3 regions of the Alteromonas sp. Mac1 genome follow, and region 2 is predicted to be linked to each of the others. Evidence: predicted binding sites of a transcription regulator. Region 2 holds the regulator's gene; each other region holds the start of a gene.
The links. The regulator FNR, encoded in region 2, switches genes on or off when oxygen is low (the NO sensors DNR and NnrR bind a similar motif). The targets are predictions, from matches to a motif close to TTGATCTAGATCAA.

Region 1: AV939_RS18695 (cytochrome ubiquinol oxidase subunit I) is a predicted target of FNR. The motif match lies at 3,666-3,679, and genes of this name have one in related genera.
Region 3: AV939_RS20015 (DUF3149 domain-containing protein) is a predicted target of FNR. The motif match lies at 3,124-3,137, and genes of this name have one in related genera.

The regions. Positions count from the first base shown of each region.
Region 1 covers NZ_CP013932.1:4,423,055-4,430,558, forward strand. The annotation lists gene AV939_RS18680 (ABC transporter ATP-binding protein/permease) at 1-484, opposite strand, end outside; gene cydX (cytochrome bd-I oxidase subunit CydX) at 623-736, opposite strand; gene cydB (cytochrome d ubiquinol oxidase subunit II) at 747-1,883, opposite strand; gene AV939_RS18695 (cytochrome ubiquinol oxidase subunit I) at 1,880-3,460, opposite strand; gene AV939_RS18700 (Tll0287-like domain-containing protein) at 3,939-4,577, opposite strand; gene AV939_RS18705 (sigma-54 interaction domain-containing protein) at 4,730-6,016, shown strand; gene AV939_RS18710 (hypothetical protein) at 6,100-6,522, shown strand; gene AV939_RS18715 (TonB-dependent receptor) at 6,601-7,504, shown strand, end outside.
Region 2 covers NZ_CP013932.1:1,336,637-1,344,140, reverse strand. The annotation lists gene AV939_RS05540 (glucosaminidase domain-containing protein) at 1-693, shown strand, start outside; gene AV939_RS05535 (DUF2987 domain-containing protein) at 690-1,325, shown strand; gene AV939_RS05530 (patatin-like phospholipase family protein) at 1,317-2,318, opposite strand; gene ttcA (tRNA 2-thiocytidine(32) synthetase TtcA) at 2,319-3,260, opposite strand; gene uspE (universal stress protein UspE) at 3,451-4,374, opposite strand; gene fnr (fumarate/nitrate reduction transcriptional regulator Fnr) at 4,472-5,212, opposite strand; gene AV939_RS05510 (sulfite exporter TauE/SafE family protein) at 5,262-5,921, opposite strand; gene ccoS (cbb3-type cytochrome oxidase assembly protein CcoS) at 5,908-6,123, opposite strand; gene AV939_RS05500 (heavy metal translocating P-type ATPase) at 6,125-7,504, opposite strand, start outside.
Region 3 covers NZ_CP013932.1:2,210,711-2,218,214, reverse strand. The annotation lists gene AV939_RS09430 (ABC transporter permease) at 1-226, shown strand, start outside; gene AV939_RS09425 (sigma-54-dependent transcriptional regulator) at 249-1,592, shown strand; gene AV939_RS09420 (sensor histidine kinase) at 1,589-2,971, shown strand; gene AV939_RS20015 (DUF3149 domain-containing protein) at 3,245-3,370, shown strand; gene smrB (endonuclease SmrB) at 3,436-4,029, opposite strand; gene prmB (50S ribosomal protein L3 N(5)-glutamine methyltransferase) at 4,118-5,053, shown strand; gene aroC (chorismate synthase) at 5,063-6,172, shown strand; gene AV939_RS09400 (MFS transporter) at 6,301-7,476, shown strand.

The DNA of each region.
Region 1 (7,504 bases), 1.6 Mb from region 2:
AAAAAATAACCACTAACGCCATCAAAGGGACAAGTACAGCAACATATTGCTGTACGCGATAATCGAAAGCCCAATTGGCGATAGAGCGAATGTGCTTCACCCAAAGTGTTTGCCAGTAAAAAAGCGAATGCTGACGAATGAGGGCATGCTGTTGCTCTGCGAAAATAAGTTGTAACTTTTGCTCCATAGCCTGCACCAACTGGCTCTTACATGACAATGTAAGCGTATTTACCAACCCTTGCGCTAACCAACTTATAAACAGCGCAACGGATAAACCTATAATATGGAATTGGCTTGCTTTATGGGTATCCACTACCCATTCATGCATGGCGTGAGCGAAAAAATAAAAAGCGATAATAAGAGAAAAAAGAGACACACACTTCACTAAAGTGATTATCAAAACCTGTCTTCGCACGCCAAGCTTATGCATGTTATCAAGTTGATTAAACCCAGCTTGCAATGTCTGTCTGTTTAACTTTTTCATTTACTCTATCGCACTGTCTTTCGGTCAGAAATACGGTTCAAAAAACCGGTTTAAATGGCGGGTCAAATCAGGCAACGAGCATTAAAAGCGTTAGCTCGTTGCCATTTGCGTTTTAACTACGCCATAAATATTATTTAGCTATTCGGCATCTTCAGGGCGGTCCATGTCTTCGGTAGACTCAAGCCACATAGCATTTAAAATACCCAAAGAACACGCTAGCAATACGCCGAGGATCCAAGTGAAATACCACATATGCCACTCCTTAATAGATAGTGTGAGACTGGTCTAAATCGCTATTTTTAACTCGCCCACGCATCACATAGTAGCCATACGCGGTATAGCACAAGATGATAGGCACAAAGATGCAAGCCACAATGAACATGATATTTAAGGTTAAGTGACTAGAAGTGGCATCCCATACCGTTAGGCTAGCTTCTGGCATAGTGATACTGGGCATTAAGAACGGAAACATTGAAAAGCCCGCGGTTAGAATAACGCCAGTAATCAGTAGTGCACTTGAAACAAATGCCATTCCTGCATTCCCTCTACGGGAAAACATCGCACATGCAAGCCCTGCTACTACGCCTAAAACAGGCGCAAAAACCATCCAAGGATATCGCGAGTAGTTAGACATCCATGCACCGGCTTCAATAGCGACTTCTTTTTTCATTGGGTTCGAGGTGGCTAAGGTATCTACGGTAGAGGTAATGACGAAACCGTCTAATCCAAATGCTACCCACGCACCGGCAATGAGAAACAAGGCTACTGCCACTAAGCTCAATATGAAAGACGTGACACGAGCTCTGGCTTCAATGAAGCCATCTGTTTTCATTTGTAACCAGGTAGCTCCGTGGTTAAGCAAGATAGCCACTGACAACAACCCAGAAACAAGTGCGAACGGTGTAAGCAGGCCAAAGAAAGAGCCTGTGTAAGTTGATTTAAGCGTGTTGTCGAATTCAAACGGTACACCTAGTAACAAATTACCAAACGCCACGCCAAAAATAAGCGCAGGAATGAAACCACCAGCAAACAAAGCCCAATCCCATGCTTTTCGCCATTGGGTGTTAGGCAACTTACTGCGATAATCAAACCCAATTGGGCGCATCCACAGTGCAATTAGCGTTAGCGCTAGGGCTAAATAGAAGCCAGAGAAGGCGGTAGCATAGATCATCGGCCACGCGGCAAAAATGGCACCACCTGCCGTGATGAACCACACTTGGTTTCCATCCCAATGCGGCCCAATAGTATTAATCATTACGCGACGTTCTTTGTCTGTTTTACCAATTATGGTCAGTAGTGAACCTACGCCTAAATCGAACCCATCCGTTACCGCGAAACCAATGAGCAGAACACCGATAAGGCACCACCAGGCTACGCGAAGAAATTCATAATCAATCATGCGTTTGCTCCTTTAGCATCAAAGTCGATAAGGTCATCGTCTTCATTCGTCGTGTGATCTTCAGGAGGCACTGGCCCTTTTTTGGCGAATTTTTTCATTAAGTAAAAGGCCACAATGAACATCACTGTGTAAAACGCTGAATAAGCAACTAACGTGGTGACAATGTCTGAGATAGACAGATTAGATGTTGATGCATGCACCGGCAGAATCTCTGCAATAGACCAAGGCTGGCGACCAAATTCAGCCACAAACCAACCGGCTTCACACGCAACCCAAGGTAGCGGCAAGCTATACAATGACGCTTTCAACAACCAGCGAGGCTGGGTTATTTTATGTCTAGTACTGTAATAGAAGGCAGCTAAGAACACGGCTAACATAATAAAGCCTGATGCCACCATTAAGCGGAAACTCCAAAATAAAGGGGCAACTTTAGGAATACTGTAATCTACCGCTTTTTGTAAGGCCGCTTCCGAAGGCTGTGTAACATCATCCGTAAATGGCTCTAACAGCATGGCATAGCCCATATTATCTTTGTGTGCTTCAAATTGCGCGAGATCATCTGCTGAAGCGGTTCCATCTCGAACACTATCTAGCAACGCGTACGCTTTGATACCATCAAGGATACGCAAACGATTCTCAGCTTTAATTTCTTTTAAACCTTTAACTTCCTCGGTAAATGAACGAGTAGCAATAATGCCCATCGCCCAAGGAATTTGAAGTGCGTATTCGGTTTCTTCTTTTTCATCGTTGGGAATACCGAATACGGTAAAAGGCGCAGGTGCTGGATGAGTGTCATACTCCGCTTCAACAGCAGCCAATTTTACTTTTTGCACTTCACCTAATTCGTAACCACTTTCATCACCAAGCACAATAACTGACAAGGTAGCGGCTAGGCCGAAGCTAGCAGCAATAGCGAAAGACCGACGGGCAAATGCGATATGCTTGTGGTTAAGTAGGTAATAACTAGAAATAGCCAATACAAACATAGCACCGGTTACATAGCCGGCTGAAACGGTATGCACAAACTTAACTTGCGCTACAGGGTTAAATATAACCTCAGCAAAGCTTGTCATTTCCATGCGCATGGCTTCAAAGTTAAATTCTGCGCCTACGGGATATTGCATCCAACCATTCGCAATGAGTATCCATAGTGCTGAGAAATTAGAACCAATAGCCACTAACCATGTGGTCATTAAATGTCTTCCCTTCGACATTTTGTCCCAGCCAAAGAAAAATAACCCAACGAAGGTTGATTCTAGGAAGAACGCCATCAAACCTTCAATAGCCAGCGGCGCCCCAAAAATGTCCCCAACATAGTGAGAATAGTACGACCAATTCATCCCGAACTGGAACTCCATAGTGAGGCCGGTAGCCACACCAATGGCGAAATTAATACCAAACAACTTTCCCCAAAACTGAGTCATCTGTTTGTAAATTTCTTTGCCTGTCATCACATAAACGGATTCCATAATGGCAAGCATGAAACTCAACCCTAAGGTTAAGGGCACAAATATAAAGTGGAACATTGCAGTTAGCGCAAATTGCCACCGCGATAGTTCGACTAACGTATCGCTCATGGGTTTTCTCCCTAGTTAAAAACAGTACGGCAAGCCGCTAAAAATTATATTTAAATCAACAACCTTAATTAAAAGACCGCACCGTAAGACTTATACTTCTGTATGAGGTTTAGCAAGCTTTGCGCCACCTAAGGCACCACTACCCCTAACCTCTGATTTTCCCTACTGTGCGGCGCAATTATTCCATTAAGTCGAATCAGCCGCGTTGATCCATCTCAAACAAGATGAGAGGAAACTTCGCCAAAAATGACAATTAGCGCCATTTTTGACATAAAAGTTAAATTAAATGATAAGTGGAGAACAGAGCGTGGGCCTTTGTAAAAAACACTGCTAAAAAATAAGAGAGGAAAGACAATAGAAGAAAGTGAAAATGATAGGAGTTAGGGAATAAGCGGTAGGAAACAGGGGATAGGGAACAGGGGATAAAAAGATACAACGGATGGCGATAGAGACCCGTTGCACCTTCTTAAAATAAAAGCTATTCGGCTGAATAGGTAAGCGTGAAAGCACCTCTTAAACTGCCAGGAGTAAAGCCCGTTGCGGTATCTTCTGGGTATTTTTCTTTAATGATATCAATTACAGCAGGTGCCACATTGTTACCATGGCACGCCGTACACACTTGCCCTGTAACAATCGCTGACATATAGCGAAATTCGCCCGTTTCCTCATTCCACTGCGATGCTTCTAGCGGCATAGGCAATTGCTTAGATAAGGCGTTTGCAAACTCATGCAATTTGGTTTCCTCCCACGCATCAGGTTTGTTGCCTTGATTACGTACACGAAGTGCTGTGCGCCCTACCGTCCAACCATCTTTCTTGAGCGCTTCTGCAATAGGCCCAGCAGCCACATAGCACTCCTCTACCCCGGCTTCTAAACCACCTTTTGAAATGGCTTGTTTAAGCCTAGCTTTTAGCGCACCACCTAATGCTTTGGCGTTACTACGTGCTTGGTTTAGCTTATCTTCGGGGCCTGCCAGGGTGGTTTCAGTTGCGTGTTGTGTCGCTATGCTGTCTTGCGGCTGCGGCATTTCAGCCGCTAGCGCGGTTGATAGTACGATTAATAATGAAGCCGATAAAAAGAACCCACTTATTACAACAGCCGTTAATCTCATTTTCATATTCTTTTCCTCAATGGGGAGCATTACCTACCAACATACGTACAAGGCGCGTGCCAATGTGATACCTTAAACCTAGATTAGTTATCTTTCGGGTATAGACTATGCGCATACGTCATTCATACCCACCCCGTATCGCTAGGTGAAGCTGTTACATGAATATCTCGATTGTTCAGGCAATGATAGATGCCATCGATAAACCCGCTATTTTCATTAATCATCAATATGTAATAGAAGCGGTTAATCAGCCTTATCGTAATACCTATCCTGTGGACATTTTTCCGGGGAAAAGCCAGTGCTTTAAAGTGTCCCACGGGAATACCAAGCCTTGTGATCAATGCGGCGAAAGTTGCCCTATACAGCAATGCAAAGACACCGGCCGAGCAGCAAGCGTAGTACATATTCATACCACCAATAGCGGCCAAAGCTACTGTGATATTCTCATGCGCCCAGTGCACGATGCTAACGGCGACCTACTTGGCTACTTAGAAATATTGGATAAACTCGCGTTTGCCTCTAATTACCCTAACAAGGGAAAAATGATAGGTGAATCTGCCGCCTTCAAAGCCATGCTGAATAAAATTAACCGAGCTGCAAAATCCGATATAGCCGTGTTACTTCAAGGAGAAACAGGTACAGGTAAAGAGCTGGTTTCTCATGCCCTACACACCAGCAGCCACCGCGCCGAAAAGCCTTTTGTTGTAATAGAGTGTACGGGGTTAGCTGATTCACTTTTTGAGTCTGAATTATTCGGCTATGAGAAAGGCGCTTTTACCGGCGCGCAGTCAAACAAGAAAGGGTTGGTTGATGCCGCCAAAGGCGGAACGCTATTTTTTGACGAAATTGGTGATGTACCCCTTACCATGCAAGTGAAGTTATTGCGGCTGCTTGAAACCCAAACCTACCGACCTGTAGGAAGCGTTCAAGTTAAAAAGGCCGATTTTCGTTTAGTGTGCGCGACGCATAAAGACTTAAAATCCTTAGTGGAAAAAGGCGAATTTAGACAAGATCTCTACTACCGAATTGCGGGCTTCCCTATACATCTTCCGCCGCTTCGCGAGCGCCAAAGCGATATTGCTATGCTGTGCAGCCATATGTTGCACGAACTGCCCTCGAAAAAGCGCTTACACAAATCCACTATTGAAGTGCTAAGCCATTACACCTACCCAGGTAACATTCGGGAGCTTAAAAATATTGTAGAACAGGCGTATTTGTTGGCAGATGAAAATGTAATTTACCCAACAGACTTACCTGAGCTTGTCAGCGAGCCCATTGCTCAAAACAACGCGAGCATTGTTACTCTGGAAGCTGCTGAAGCTAAGTACCTTGAAGAGGTGGTAGCAAAGCACGAAGGCAGTATAGATTCCCTTGCCGTAGCTCTGGGTGTCAGCCAACGAACCTTATATCGTAAACTTCAAGCGCTAGGGTTAAAGGTTAAATAGCTCGCAGCAAAAAGCCCTTTCAACATCCTATTTTTAACGTATTATTAAATAAGTTCCGGTAGAAAAAGAATACTGCTTTGCCATTGAAGTCATTATTTACACTGCTAGTATGCTTAACCCTGCTATTGCAAAACGCAATGGCTTTGGGGCTTGCGGCCGTTTCAATGGAAAAGGCGCAGCGATTTACTACTCAGTTTAATGACAGCAGCAACGATATAGAACTGATTTGTACCGGCAATACCATGCGCTGGATATCATTAAGCGCGACTGAACATGCTGGTGAGTTTGTTTATGTTAGTGTAGATATCAGCAAGATACCGGTAGTACACATCGACTGTACCAATAGCCTGCTTTCTGACTTACCCAACGCCGTCACGGCGCCTGATTTTTCACTTCCTTTAATCACCCTTGTTCGTTTTAACAACCTTGCTACTGCAATTGCACAGCGCCCCTACACGGCATACGCCTACGCAACTGGGCTCTCCCGCGCTCCACCTCTTTCATAGTTTCACCATTACACTTTATTTATAACGCGCTTTTATCAGCTTTATCGCTGACGTTGTTTAATTAAAAATGGACTAATTATGAAAAAAACAGCCATTGCACTAGCAGTATGTACTGCTGGTTTTTCCCCTTTTTTGTATGCTCAAGACACCGCTTCAACCGAAGTTATTACCGTTATTGGCGAGCCACTAACCCTTACCAATAATGCACGAGTTTCTGCCTCTACCAATACCGAAGCTGACTATGGCGACCAACTTGCTACGCTACCCGGCGTGACTATTTCTCGAAATGGTCCGGTGACAGGGTTAATACAATATCGCGGCCTATACGGTGACAGAGTAGGCGTGACTATTGATGGGGTTGATATCGCGGGCGCTGGCCCTAATGCCATGGATTCCCCGCTTTCGCATGTATTACCTGAACCTGGCCTTCAGGCCGTATTGTATCGCGGAATAGTACCGGTAAGCGCAGGAGTTGAAACCTTAGGCGGTAAACTAGACATTCGTGCTGACGCTCAGCACTTATTTGCACAAGCCAATGGCCTGCAGTTTAATGCTAGCGCCAGTGCGTATTCTCCCGGCAATGCACAACAGTACCAAGCCAATGCTTTTTACGGCGCGGCCAATGGTTTTATCAGCGGCGCATTCACCCACCAACAGCGTGACGAGCGCGAGGCTGGTTCTAACGATGCAGGCTCAAGCATTGCCATCCCTAATTCTCAGTATCAAAGAAACGGCGGAAAGCTTCGCGCGGGTTATAGTTGGGGCAAGCATAGCCTAGATGTCAGCTATCAAGCGCTGAATACTAACGACAGTGGCACTGCGGCGCTTGCGATGGATATCGCCTTCATAGATGCTGCCTGGTATCGCTTAGGTTATCGATATCAAGCCGATGACGAGCGCATGTTGAAGGTAAGTGTGTTTGGGAATAGTAATCAGCACGCCATGGATAATTTTTCACAGCGCGCGGTTTCAATGGCTAGTA
Region 2 (7,504 bases):
ATTTTAGACATTCCTGAAACACCTGAAGCGACTAAGCCTGTTCCCGATTTTTCTGCTTATACCGACGTTAAAGAAAAGAAAACGGCCTTTTTTGATTATTTACGCCCTGAAGTTGAAAAACAAAATGCGTATTTACTTACCCTTAGACACTACATACAAACCTTGTATCGTAAGGCTTTAAACGAAGAGCCGCTAACCGATGATGATATTAGCCGCCTCGAATGGCTACAAACAGAATACCGGGTAAAGGCGGAACAACCACTAACATCTCGCTTGCTTGCATTGCTACATAAAATTGATATTTTGCCTGCTGAACTAGTGCTGGTCCAAGCCGCGAATGAATCAGCATGGGGCACCAGTCGTTTTGCCAGAAAAGGCTATAACTTCTTTGGCATTTGGTGCTTTGTGAAAGGCTGTGGCTTTGTACCAGGTAAACGAAATGCCGGCGCAACGCACGAGGTTGCCAAGTTTTCTAGCCTTTCTCGTGCTACCTACACTTATATGCGCAATCTTAATAGGCACGATGCCTACACCGATTTACGAGAAATTAGAGAGCGATTGAGGGCAAATCAAATCCCCATTACTGGCGTAGCCCTGGCAGAGGGGTTAATGAACTACTCTGAGCGTGGCGCGGCCTATGTAGACGAATTACAAACCATGATCCGGTTTAACCAGGAGTTCTTAACTGAATGAAACGTATAGCTAGCGCGCTGATTGGCGCCTTACTCACCACAAGTGTTGCTGCCGAAATGGTGAACGTAGAATACAGCCGTTTTTATAGTCATGTGAAAAAACTGGATAACGAAGATACTCAAGCATTGCAGTTCGCTTTTGGATTTTTGCGTGTTGGTGAAGGGCGCTTATGTGAAATCAACAATGCGGAAATAGTGACGGACAAACAAACTATTCCATTAGTAGTTAGCGATGAGTATCGATTTACTGTACCTACCGAAAAAGCATTAAAATTAGCAAATGCATACGTGCGAATAGATTTATCAGAAGCGGCTAATGTGTGTGATATGTCGGTGCAACTAGAAACAAAAAGCAGCTATCTAACCGCCAGTTATACAAAAGAAGAGCTGAATTTTATTTATGGCCAATATGAGGCTTTTTTTAATGAAATGGGCAGCTTTTTATCGTTCTTAATGCCAACGGTGAAAGGGTTGATGTTGCAATTTGATGATAAAAATCTGGATTATATTACCCCAGAAGGCCTGCACATTAATAACGGCATACTCCACTTAGAACAAAGTGAAATTAACGAAAATAAAGGGCTCACCTTACCGAGAGCCCCACTTCGTGTTACCGCGATGGCATCAAGCTAATAGCTGATACTTAATTTGCTCAGCAATGCGGGTGATAGTTTGTTCACCCTTTTCACATAGCTCTTGTGCACGGTGAAATTCCATAATACCCACGTCGGTTAGTTGGGGTTCGATAAGAATATCTGGCGGATCGCCCGCCAAACGTGAACGTGTCACCCTCGCTTGTAGTATCTCAAGCGAACTACTCATCACACTTAAAATTCCTGGAGGGTTGCCTCTAGGGACTTTATTTGGCGGCGGCGAAATCGTTTCTTCTATGGCTTCAATAGCGTCGCTAGCAATACCTTCGTTTTGCTCGCTATGTTTACTATCGGTTTCACTCTCTTCTTTTTCTTTACTATCAGGTGAGAACCACTGCTTAAGCACGTTTTGGCTTTTAGTGAAGAAGTCTTCAGTTTTTCTTTGATTCTCTTCGTGATCTAGTCGTAATTTCTCAAGCCTAAGGGGCCTGAAATCAGCATTGAGGTTCACGGCAATAACAAAATCGGCACCAAGCTGGCGACAAAGGTTAACAGGCACCGGATTAACTACCGCACCATCTACTAACCAACGATCGCCATGGGCTACAGGGGCAAATAGTGCAGGAATAGCACACGAAGCTTGAATGGTATTGCCAATCTCGCCGGAACTAAACACTACCTCACGACCTGTGTACAAATCGGTAGCCACTGAAGCAAACGGCTTTTCCATTGCTTCGTAGGTTGGAACACAAAATTCGCTGGCAAGTTTATCAAACACTTTTTGCCCGCTGGCAATGCCGCCTCTACGTAAACCAACGCCCATCAGAGCAAGCACCTGCCAATCTGACAAAGAACAAGACCACTCTTTAAGGCCTTCTAATTTGCCACTGGCATAGGCAGCACCAACATAGGCACCAATAGAGCAACCTGCCACCACGTCAATTTTAATACCCAGCTTTTCTAATGCTTGAATAATACCAATGTGGGTCCAACCTCTTGCGGCACCCGCACCTAATGCTAGACCAATTTTCATTTAGTTTGATTCCATCAAATTGATAACTTGAACCGTGTCGTCAGTAGGATCACTGGGTGACTCGAAGCTGGGCGGATCGAAACCAATATCACCATCTTCCACTGGACCGTTCAGTGTAGAGATGCCTTTAAAGTCGTGCAATCTCTTGTCGACCAAATGTGACGGCGCTACATTTTGAAGCGCACTGAACATTGACTCAATACGCCCAGGGAAACGGCGATCCCAATCTTGTAGCATGGCCTTTACGTTCTGACGCTGCAAATTCTCTTGAGACCCGCACAAGTTGCAAGGAATAATAGGAAATTCTACGGCATCAGAATAACGCTGAATGTCTTTTTCAGTGCAATAAGCAAGGGGCCTGATCACAATGTGCTCACCATTATCGCTAACCAGCTTTGGTGGCATTGATTTAAGCTTACCGCCATGGAACATGTTTAAAAAGAACGTTTCTAGCATGTCGTCACGGTGATGGCCAAGGGCAATTTTAGTTGCACCTAACTTTTTGGCCGTGCTGTATAAAATACCGCGACGTAATCGAGAACAAAGTGAGCACGTGGTTTTACCTTCAGGCACTTTATCCATAACAATAGAGTAGGTGTCTTCTTCTACAATTTTGTACTCTACGCCTACACTTTCAAGGTATTCAGGAAGGACGTGCTCTGGAAATCCTGGCTGCTTTTGATCAAGGTTAACCGCAATAATGTCAAAATTAATTGGCGCAATGCGCTTTAAAAACATGAGAATATCAAGCATAGCGTAACTGTCTTTGCCGCCAGACAAGCACACCATTACTTTATCGTTGTTTTCAATCATGCCGAAATCAGCAATCGCTTTGCCTACATTTCGACGAAGTCGTTTTTGTAGCTTGTTAAAGCTGTATTTTTGTTTGTTTTGAGACGCGGTTAACGGAGCGTCCGCACGGTTTGTGCCTGCACTGGTCATATCAATAGCTTGGTTACTGCGAAAAAAGCTATTATACAGTAATGAAATAAAATTGAATGTGCGAGGTTAAGATTTTTTGTATCTTGTTGGCACTCGCTGCTAACAAATGCGGCTATAACCCGATAGTGGTTAAGGCTATAAAGCTGCGCTAGCAAACCGCGCCAACAGGCTGTGTTCGAACGTGTTAGAACTAGCGTGAAAGGGGCGAAATAAAACCGTCTGGTTTTATTGCCAGTACATCACACACCAGTTCATCTATAACATGTTCAGCAGTGTTACCTATAAGGGCTGCAGAAATACCTACTCGGCCAACCGTACCTATTATCACGAGTTCTGCATCTATATCTTTGGCTATTCTTGGAATGACTTTTTCAGGCAGACCTTCTTTCACGTAACAGCGCTCGCTATCAATAGCATACTTTTCGCTGTGTTTGTTCATCTCAAGTTCGTGATGGTGCTTTACGGCGTTGTTGTACGAATCAGGGTCGAACTCAGGAACTTCAATAGCGATATTAAGCGGTGTAGCAGGGTAGCTATTTACCAGATTTACGTTGCCACTGAGTAACGCGGCATAATCGTTAGCAATAACGGTGATTTTGTCGTTAAGTAGCGCATGTTCGTCATCTTCACTACCTACATTTACCGCGGCAATAATTTCACCATTGTCAGGCCATTCATGATCTTTAACTAATAATACGGGGGAGGGGCATTTTCTAAGTAGGTGCCAGTCTGTTGGAGTGAAAATAACAGAAGCTAAATCGTCATGGCGTTTGGTTGCTTTAACAACCAAGTCTATATTGTTATCTATTACGTAATGCACCACAGCTTCAAAGGCGCGGTTGTTCCATTCAACAACAATATCGGTTTTTTCAAACCCTAAATCACTAAGGGTTTTACGTAACCAACCCGCATGTTCTTTGGTAACCGCATCGCGCATTGCTTCGCGATCATCAGGGCTGAGCATGGTAGTCATATCATAAGATAAATCGTAAACCACCAGCATAGCGGTGACAGAAGCCCCTGTCTTTTTGGCAAGTTCGTATGCACGGCTAAGCGCAGGTTGAGTATCACTATCGGCTTCAATGACCGCTAAAATACGTTCATACTTAATCATAACCCCTCCAAACATTTTTAGAATTTTGGTTGCTACAATTTAAGTGTAATACCTATTTGCTATTACGTAACTTGTTTTAGATCAAAAGCTTTAAAGATTAGCTATTACAGGCAATATTAGGTGCAACCACAGACGTTAAACGTTGCGACATCTCATCAAAATCTAAAATAGTAATGAGTTTACCGTCCACCTGAATAATATTTTCTTTTTGAAAACGGCTTAGTAGGCGGCTAATGGTTTCAATAGTTAAACCAAGGTAGTTTCCAATTTCATTTCGCGTCATCGTAAGGTGAAATTCTTTGTTTGAAAATCCACGCTCTTCGAAACGTTGAGAAAGCTGTGAGAGGAAATACAATAAACGTTCTTCTGCTGAGCGCTTGTTAAGCAACATCATGAGATCATGATCTTGTTTAATTTCTGCACTCATAAAACTCATTATTTGATGTCTTAACTTGGGGAATTGAACTGACATCTCATCTAACGTTTCGTAGGGCAATTCGCACACCATCGCAGTTTCTAATGCCTGAGCATAACTTTGATGCTTGTTTTCCCGTAAGGCGTCAAAGCCGATAATATCGCCAGGAAAGTGAAAACCTGTAATCTGCTCTTCACCATCTGAATTGGTGACGAAAGACTTAAAAGAGCCTGTGCGGACTGCGTAAAGAGAGTTAAATGTATCTCCTGACTTTACCAGTAAGTCGCTCTTGTGGAGAGGTTTCTTTCGCTCAATAATATCATCTAAAGATTCAATTTCAGTCTTGTTTAGCGCAACGGGCAAACACAAATGGCTGAAACTGCAATTTTGACAATGAATTGAGAATTGGCTTCCTTTGCTCATAGGTTAAAACTATAAATAGTGTCGACTTACTATAATCTTACTCTTTTGTTTATGAAATTGCTGCATAAATTAAAAAGAGCGCGTAAATAGCCAATATTCCTGAAAAGCATTGCCTTACCACGGGGTGCCTAAAACCGGCTATAAGGTACTGACTACCTGCGCTTGCTGCTAGCAAGGTGGGCAGGGTACCTAATCCAAAAAATAGCATAATAGCTGCGCCATCAACGGCCGAACCTGAAGCTAACGACCATGTCAGTGTTGAATAAACTAATCCGCAGGGAAGCCAGCCCCATATAAAACCGTAAGGCAGCGCATAGGCTGGACTTTTGAACGGAAGAAAGCGTTTAGATAGGGGCTGAATGGCTTTAAATAATCCGCGTCCCATTGCTTCAATGTAATTTAAGCCCTGCCACCACTTACCCAAGTAACAGGCTAAAAGCAGCAGCATAATGCCACTAATCAAAGACAAAACAGGTTTAGCAATAGGTACAAATTCGGTGGCCATTTGGCCAACAGCGCCTGTAATAGCGCCGGCTAGGGTGTAGCTGATTATACGACCAAAATTATAAGCAAGAGTGTAAGGCAAAGCGGCTTCATTACTTGGTGTTACTGTACGAAGTGCAGCAACAATGCCGCCGCACATGCCTACGCAATGCACACCGCCCGCAATACCAATGAAAAAGGCAGAGAATATATTAATCTCTGTCATCAGTTTCTTTGCGTTGTTGCAACTGCTTACGTTGCTCGGCTAGTTTCTTTTCATCACCTGACAAATCATCATCAAACAAAATGCTATAGCCCTGTCGGTCGAGATCTTCAAACTGGTTAGTTTTCACTGCCCAGAAAAAGATAACCAGCGCCAACGCAACAATGATGATAGCGATGGGAATTAATACGTAAATGATGCTCATATTATTTACTTAATAACCTAGTTGAATTGGTGACCACAATAATACTACTGAGCGACATGCCAACCACGGCCATCCAGGGAGAGAGTAACCCCGATACCGCAAAGGGGAGAATAATAATATTGTAACCTACCGACCATGCGATGTTTTGCTGAATTTTACGCTTTGCTTGTTGGGCCACTGAAAATAAGGTGGGTACCGACAGCAGGCTGTCTCCTAGCAAAATAACATCGGCAGCTGTTTTCGCTACATCGGTGGCATTTCCTACGGCAACTGCCACATCAGCGCTAGCAAGAACAGGGGCATCATTTATACCGTCGCCCATCATCATGACTTTGCGACCTTGCTTTTGCAAAGTATGCACTTGAGAATACTTTTGCTCTGGCGACAAGCCACCTTTTGCTATGTTAATCGGTAAGCCTGCAGTAAGTGTATCAACGTTTGTCTGAGTATCGCCACTTAGTACCACGAGTTGATGTTCATCCAATGCGGTGAGCGTGGCTAAGGCATCTTGACGCAAACTATCATTTACGCAGAACGCGGCCATTAATACACCATCAGCACACAAAAACACGTTTGCCGGTATATCTACTTTTGAGGTAGTTGATAAGTTACAAAATACGGCTGAGCCCATAGTAAAAACTACATTGTTTATCTCACCACTAATGCCGCCACCAGGTGTAACGATAAATCCGTTAATATTATTAGTTGGGGTTTTATTGTGTGACTCAACAGCTTCGTTATCAAAGGCACGAGCAATAGGGTGTTCAGAACGAGACTCTAACAAAGCGGTAAGCGCCATTACCTGCACCGGATCTACGCCTTTAGCAAACCAGCGCTGTTGTAGTGAGAACTTACCTTCTGTCAGTGTGCCGGTTTTATCAAGAGCGATGGTATCAATATCGGTAAGCTGCTCTAACGCGTCAGCACGCTTTAATAAAATGCCCTGACGATTCAGCTTAGCCATAGCGCAAGTTAACGCTGAAGGTGTGGCTAAGCCTAGCGCACAGGGGCAGGTTGCCACTAGTACAGAGATGGTGATCCAAAAAGCGTCTACACTACCAGCAAAAGTCCAATAACCATAGGTAAGTGCAGATATAAGCAGCACCGAGAACACAAAATAACGAGAAAAGTTATCGGCAATTTGAGCCGCTTTTGGCTTGCTTGCCATCGCGCTAGCTTGCAAGCGTACTATTTGATTGACCAAAGCATGCTTTAAGCTTTGAGTCACTTTAACCGTTAATGTGCCATCTTGATTTACCGTACCGCCATATACTAAATGGCTGGCCGATTTGCTAACCGGGTTAAATTCTCCAGTTAACATAGATTCATCAACCGCGGCAGTGCCATCTAGCACAATACCATCCACAGGAATGGTCTCACC
Region 3 (7,504 bases), 870 kb from region 2:
TTTAGTCGAAAATACCATGGTATGTATAGCGGGCTTACTGATAGGGGGAATAGCAGCAGTGGTTTTAGGTGATGTGATGATGAAATCCTACTCTATTTCATCATTAGAACCAGAATTCATCCTCGGTACTGCCGTGTTTATTTTTGTAATGAGCATAGTCGCCGTTATTTTTCCTGCTATGCGGGCCGCTAATATTTCCCCCAGTATTGCTACTCGTAGCATATAAGCCGTATTTAAGAAGTGTAGACATGACAAAAGTGTTAATTGTTGATGACAACGCCGCCGTATTAGAGGCGTTGTCATTATTGCTAGAAATTCATGGTTACGATGTGGTGACAGCCACCACGCCAAAAGCGGCGCTACAAATAGTTAATTACCAAGCGATTGGGTTAGTGCTGCAAGATATGAATTTCAGTGCAGACACCACCTCTGGCGAGGAAGGGCGCGAGCTCTTCTTTGCACTTCGTGAGCTAAACCCGCTATTACCCATTATTCTCATCACAGCGTGGACGGAATTAGAACAAGCAGTAGAGTTGGTAAAAGCGGGAGCGGCAGACTACATCCCAAAGCCTTGGGATGATAGCAAGCTTATTACTACCATTAAAAACCTTGTGGCGTTAGGGCAGGCCGTTAGCCAAAATAAAGTATTGAAGCAACAAGCGGCAAATTTTGACAATACGCGCCAAGCAGCAGTAAATATTGGATTAGTGTACGAAAGTGCAGCCATGCAGCGGGTGGTAGATATGTCGGTGCAGGTGGCTAAATCAGATGTGCCTGTTCTAATTACTGGGCCCAATGGGAGTGGTAAGGAAAAAATTGCTGAACTCATTCAGTCTCAATCACCGCTTAATCAGTCGGCATTTGTAAAGGTGAATGCGGGAGCCCTTCCTCAAGAGCTTATTGAAGCAGAGCTATTTGGGGCAGAAGTGGGGGCATTTACCAGCGCTAATAAAACGCGAATTGGCCGCTTTGAAGCCGCTAACCAAGGCACCTTGTTTTTAGATGAAATTGGCAACTTGCCTTTGTCTGGCCAAGTTAAATTATTGCGGGTATTGCAAACCGGTGAATTTGAAAAACTAGGCTCGGTGAAAACACAAAAAACGGACGTAAGAATTATATCGGCCACCAACTCTGATTTAACTCGAGACATCGCAAACGGTGCATTTCGCGAGGACTTGTTTTATCGATTAAATGTTATTGAAATCAATGTGCCGCCTCTCAATGAGCGAGGTGACGATGTGTTGGCCTTAGCCAAGCATTTTTTGCCTGGTCGAGATATTAGTCTCACTGGGCAGCAAGCACTGCAAGCCTATGCGTGGCCAGGAAATGTACGTGAGCTTGAGAATGTGTGTCGACGAGTTAGTATTTTGCACCCAGATGGTACACTTGATGCTGAAGACTTTGGTTTACCCTTCAACAATGGTGATACAAACACCGAGCAAAAAAGGGGAGTCGAGCCCAGCAAATCAGAGATAGAAGCGGCGCTTACAGAATTTAACGGCACAATATCTAAAGTCGCAAGGTACTTGGGGTTATCAAGGCAGGCCCTTTACCGCAGATTAGATAAATACGGAATTGATTATAAATCGTGAGGTTAATTAAAAATAAGATTCTAGTAGCTGCGCTTAGCGCAACGGCTATCGGTATGTCGCCTATGTTGTATGTAAGCGACTTGTTGGTTGTTCAAAAAGCGCTGCTTGTCATCACGTCTTTGTGCTTGTGCGCAACTGCAGTGAAAGTCTGTACTGCGCAAATAACTAATCAATTGGATGCCCTCGAAATAGGCTTGCTCAATTTTAAAGACGGTGAATTTTCATCAACACTGGCTTGTAAAACGAATGATGAGTTTGAAACCTTATGCCAGCTTTATAACGATACCGCAGAAACCCTTCGCCGAGAAAAACAGTGGTTGTATCAACGAGAGCTAATGTTAGACAAAGTGCTGCATAGTTCACCTGACGTTTTATTACTAGTAAACGATCAGATGCATGTAGTGCTGAGTAACCGCCAAGCCTGCGAGTTTTTCCACCCAACAAGTAAAGTGAAGGATAGTGCCTCACAGGCAAATAATGCCAGTAGGGTAGGTGCGAACAGCTTGGGTGAGAAAAGCATGGGTACCAGAAGCTTAGAGGGTTACACCCTTGGTACGTTACTTAAAAATAAACCTGATACGCTTAAAGATGTTTTGTTAGAAAATCGAGAAGGCCTATTTACTTTGCCGCAAGATGCCAGCGGTATTCAAACATGGCATATGGCTACCGGAACCTTCTTACTTAATAACCAAACTCACCGATTGTATATTCTTAAGCAAATGACTCGAGAGCTTAACCGACAAGAAGTGTCGGTTTGGAAAAAAGTAATAAGGGTAATTAGTCACGAGCTGAATAATTCCCTAGGGCCTATTTCTAGCCTATTGCATAGCGGTCAAATAGTGGGGCAACAAAACGGAGATACTCGTCTGGTGCGTGTATTCCATACCATCGAAGAGCGTATTGCCCATTTAAATCAGTTTGTCCAAGGGTATGGAAGGTTTGCCAAATTGCCTCCGCCGGTTTTGGCAACAATTGATTGGGATAAAATAACGGCGCAACTCAGCAATCAATGTGATTTCACGTTAACCATGCCAGAAGCTGTCGAGGTGAAAGCCGATGCAGTCCAAGTAGAACAGCTATTAATTAACTTACTGAAAAATGCCCATGAGTCGGGAGGAAACCCACAGGATGTGGAGCTCGTTATCAAGCAAACGGCCTCTCAAGTGATTATAGAAGTCCTCGATAGCGGAAAAGGCATGACGGATAGCGTAATGACAAATGCGCTGGTTCCTTTTTATTCCACTAAGGCGAATGGAAGTGGATTGGGGCTGGCGCTATGCCGAGAAATTACTGATGCGCATAATGGCCATTTAGTGATTCAAAACCGAAAAGACAAGGGATTATGCGTACGTTTTATTATTGATAAAACAACAAAGTAATAGAAAAAAAGAGGGGAACAGACGGGCGTCTGTTCCCCTTACGACGCTAAGCCAAGACCGTTTTTAACCTACGTCGAACAGGCATGTACAATGTATTGCAAATGAGAATGATTTGCAATGTCATTTTGAATTATTTTTGATTTATTTCTATATTGATCTCGATCAACTTCTCTAGAACCCTTTTATTTACCGCATTTCAGACTTGATCTAGATCACAAACCCTCCCCAAGAAATCGCTATCATTAACTTATTAACCCTGTGAGGAGAAACACTATGTTACTAAGTATGATTTCAGATCCCGTTGTATGGGGCTCGCTTTTAGGTATCAGTATAATTATTGGAATGGGCGTGTTTTATACATACATGTTTATGCACAACAGCGCAGAGCTTGATAAGTAGGCAGGGCTTTAGCCTGTAGCATTGTCCCTTAGGTCAAGAACCCTCAGTAAACAGGACTAAGTTTGCTATCGCTTATATTCTGGCGTGGGCACATCTAGCAAAACAAGCAATGCTGCTTGTCCGCCGTATTCAAGGGGCGCTTGGTGGAATGCATTCACGTGGGGATGCTGTATTAAGTAGTGGGGAAGCGCGTTTTTTAATACGCCTTGCCCAAACCCGTGCATAATAGAAACACAGTCTACCGACGCTTTGCGGGCGGCATAAATTAATGAGGCTATTTCGGTTTTTGCCATTTCTCGGGTCATACCATGTAAATCGAGCAAAAACTCAGGGGAATAGTCTCCTCGTCTAAGCTGCTTTAGTACATGCGTCGGCACGCCTTCTCGGCAATACCGCATGGGTCCATCTTGTGGAAGTACGGCTTGGTACATATCTGAAAAGCTGAAACTCGCCGCTACCTGCTTACTGCCTTTAAGGTGTTTAACCCCTGCCATTTGTTTTTTCTTTTCAAGAGCAACCTTCTTATTCGGTACAATCTTGTCCTGCTCAATGGGCTTTACACCTTGCATAGCATCAGCAAATGAGAAGGTGTCTTCAATCACTTTGGGCTTCTCAGTGCCTTTTTTCATGGCTTTTAGTTCTTTTTTAAATGCTTTCATTATGAACCGATATGCAAATTAACGTGGGCGCAGGCGTTATCTTTGGGTATGATACCAGCTTTCATATTCCTGATGTACCCAAGCTCTTATGACCGACAAGTTTTACTTAGAAGAAGCCATCGAAGATTTACACAGCATACTTGATATGATTCGGTGGGCTACCAGTCGATTTAACGACGCCGCCCTCTATTTTGGTCATGGTACCGATAACGCTTGGGATGAAGCATTGAGCCTTACTATGCAAGCGCTGCACTTGCCGCATTCGTTGTCTGAGCATGTTGGCGACAGTATGTTGTCATCACGACTTACAAAAAGTGAGCGGGAAAAAATTGCTGAGCTTGTTTTAAAACGTGTGCAAACTCGTATGCCACTGCCTTACATTACCAACGAAGCTTGGTTTTGCGGCATGCCATTTTACGTTGATGAGCGCGTGCTTATTCCTCGCTCTCCGTTTGCGGAACTGATTCAAAATAATTTTGAGCCCTTCGTTAAAGAAGCGCCGTCGCATATTTTAGATATGTGTACCGGTGGTGGTTGTATTGCGATTGCGCTTGCGCATGCGTACCCCGACTCACAGATTGATGCGGTAGATATAAGCGAAGATGCTCTTGAAGTGGCTGATATTAATATTCAAGAGCATCAACTCAGTCACCGTGTTTACCCCATTCATTCTGATTTATTTACTAATTTAACCGGGCAGAAGTACGATTTAATTGTATCAAACCCACCTTATGTTGATGCTGAAGACATGGCCGACTTACCTGATGAATATCATCATGAGCCAGAGCTTGCATTAGCGGCCGGCGATGACGGGTTAGAACTTGTGGATATTATGCTGCGTAAAGCACCACAATACTTAACCGACAACGGCTGGTTGTTCATTGAAGTAGGTAACAGCGAAGTGCACATGGACACTCGCTTCCCAGGCCTTGAAGTCATTTGGCTTAGCTTTGATAATGGCGGGCAGGGGATATTTGCCGTGAACAACACAACATTAAAAAACTATTTTAACAGCAAGGATTAATTCTAGATTATGTCAGGCAACAGCTTTGGAAAACTCTTCACCGTTACTACATTTGGAGAAAGCCACGGTATCGCCATTGGTGGTGTTGTTGATGGTTGCCCTCCAGGCCTCACGTTAAGTGAAGCTGATTTACAGGGCGATTTAGACAGACGTAAACCTGGTACATCCCGTTATACCACCGCCCGTCGTGAAGATGATGAAGTGCAGATTTTGTCTGGCGTGTTTGAAGGAAAAACCACGGGTACCAGTATTGGTTTGTTGATTAAAAATAAAGATCAACGCAGCCAAGACTACTCAAATATCGCTGACCGTTTTCGCCCAGGCCATGCTGATTACACCTACGATCAAAAGTATGGTTCTCGTGATTATCGCGGTGGTGGTCGTTCTTCTGCCCGTGAAACCGCGGTACGTGTTGCGGCGGGTGGTATTGCTAAAAAATATTTAAAAGAAGTACATGGCGTTGAAGTACATGGGTACCTTTCTCAATTAGGGCCAATTAGCGTTGAGAACGTTGATCATACAGTAACGAACACCAACCCTTTCTTTTGCCCTGATGAAAGCAAACTTGAAGCACTAGATGAATACATGCGCGAGCTAAAGAAATCTGGCGATAGCATTGGTGCTAAGGTTTCAGTAGTCGTTAAAAACGTTCCAGTGGGTTTGGGCGAGCCAGTATTCGATAGATTAGATGCCGACATTGCTCACGCGATGATGGGTATAAATGCAGTTAAAGGCGTCGAAATTGGCGATGGCTTTGAGGTTATCAACCAAAAAGGCAGTGAGCACCGTGACACGCTCTCACCCGAAGGTTTCCTATCAAACCATGCTGGTGGCGTTTTAGGCGGTATTTCAACAGGGCAAGATCTTGAAGTGCATATGGCACTTAAGCCAACCTCAAGTATTTCGGTGCCAGGCAAAACCATCAATAAGCAAGGCGAAGAAATTGAAATTATCACCAAAGGTCGTCACGACCCTTGCGTGGGTATTCGCGCAGTGCCAATTGCTGAAGCAATGATGGCAATAGTATTGATGGATCATTACTTACGTCACCGTGCACAAAACGCTTCTGTGGTATCGACGACGGCCCCTATCGCGGGTCAGGCAGGCAAAGCTGAATAAGCGCTAATAAAACGCAAACTAAGCGCTAAGTAAACAGCGCGTCAGTAAAAATAGTAACAACCCAATTTATTCCCTTCATACACCACAGGTAATATTACTTGTGGTGCTATCGCATACGGAGTTGTGCAGTGCCATTCGCTAATTTGCCTTTTGCTAACCATAAATCACTTATTGTTCTCGCCTTAACCTATTGGCTGTACTTTGGTCAATTAGGCGTGTTAGTTCCTTACTTGGGCATATTTCTTGATGGTCGTGGCTTTAGCTCTGCTGAAATAGGGGAGCTTTTCGCAGTGATAACCCTTGCCCGTATTTTAGGGCCTGGATTGTGGGCTGGCATTGCCGATAGAACCGGCAATGCGGTAAGTGTGTTGCGGCTAGGTAGCTTTCTTACGGTAGCCACCTTTTGTTCGGTATTCTTATTTGAAGGTTTTTGGGGGCTTACCCTTTCCTTCGGCTTAATGATGATGTTCTGGACTGCGGTTTTACCTCAGTTAGAGGTTATTACTATGAAGTCTGTAGTGGGAACTAAAGCCAGCTATGGACTTATTAGGTTGTGGGGAAGTATCGGCTTTATTTGCTTAACCGTCGGCGTAGGTAAAGCCTTAGACAGTTTTTCTACTGAAACGCCTGTAATCGTGAGTGTAGGCGTACTATTACTCTTGTTCGTGACCACGTTATATATTCAAGCTCCGAAAGCGAGTGCCGAGAAACACACAGCTACTGGAAGCATTTGGCAGTATGCCAAACAGCGCCCTTTTGTGGTTTTTATTTTTGCTTCAATATGCTTACAAATTAGTTTCGGTGCCTATTACGGCTTTTTTGCGTTGTACATGCGCGACTTGGGCTACAGCGGTCAGCAAACGGGTTTATTCATCGCTCTTGGTGTATTGGTAGAAGTGGTTATTTTTCTTATTGCCAGCCGTTTAACTGCACGTTTTGGCGTATGGAATTTGCTGTTTGCCAGTTTGCTATTAACAGCACTGCGTTGGTATGCGTTAGCGGCAGCGGCCGATAATATGGCGGTGATATTACTCAGCCAAGTGATTCATGCATTAAGCTTCGGATTGACCCATGCGGTATCGGTACACTTTATCCACCAGTTTTTACCACCGGCATTCCACAGCCGAGGTCAAGCTATCTATATTAGTGTAGCCTTTGGATTTGGTGGCGCATTTGGTAATTACATGGCAGGGCAGCAATGGAACCAAGGCGCCAATGCTTACGAAACTTTTGCCACCGCCGCGGTGTTCTCTGCGATAGGGGCGATTTCCTTGTTTTTCTGTAAGCGCAAGCAACTTATGTAGATGGTTTCTTCCTTGTAAAGCTTGTTTC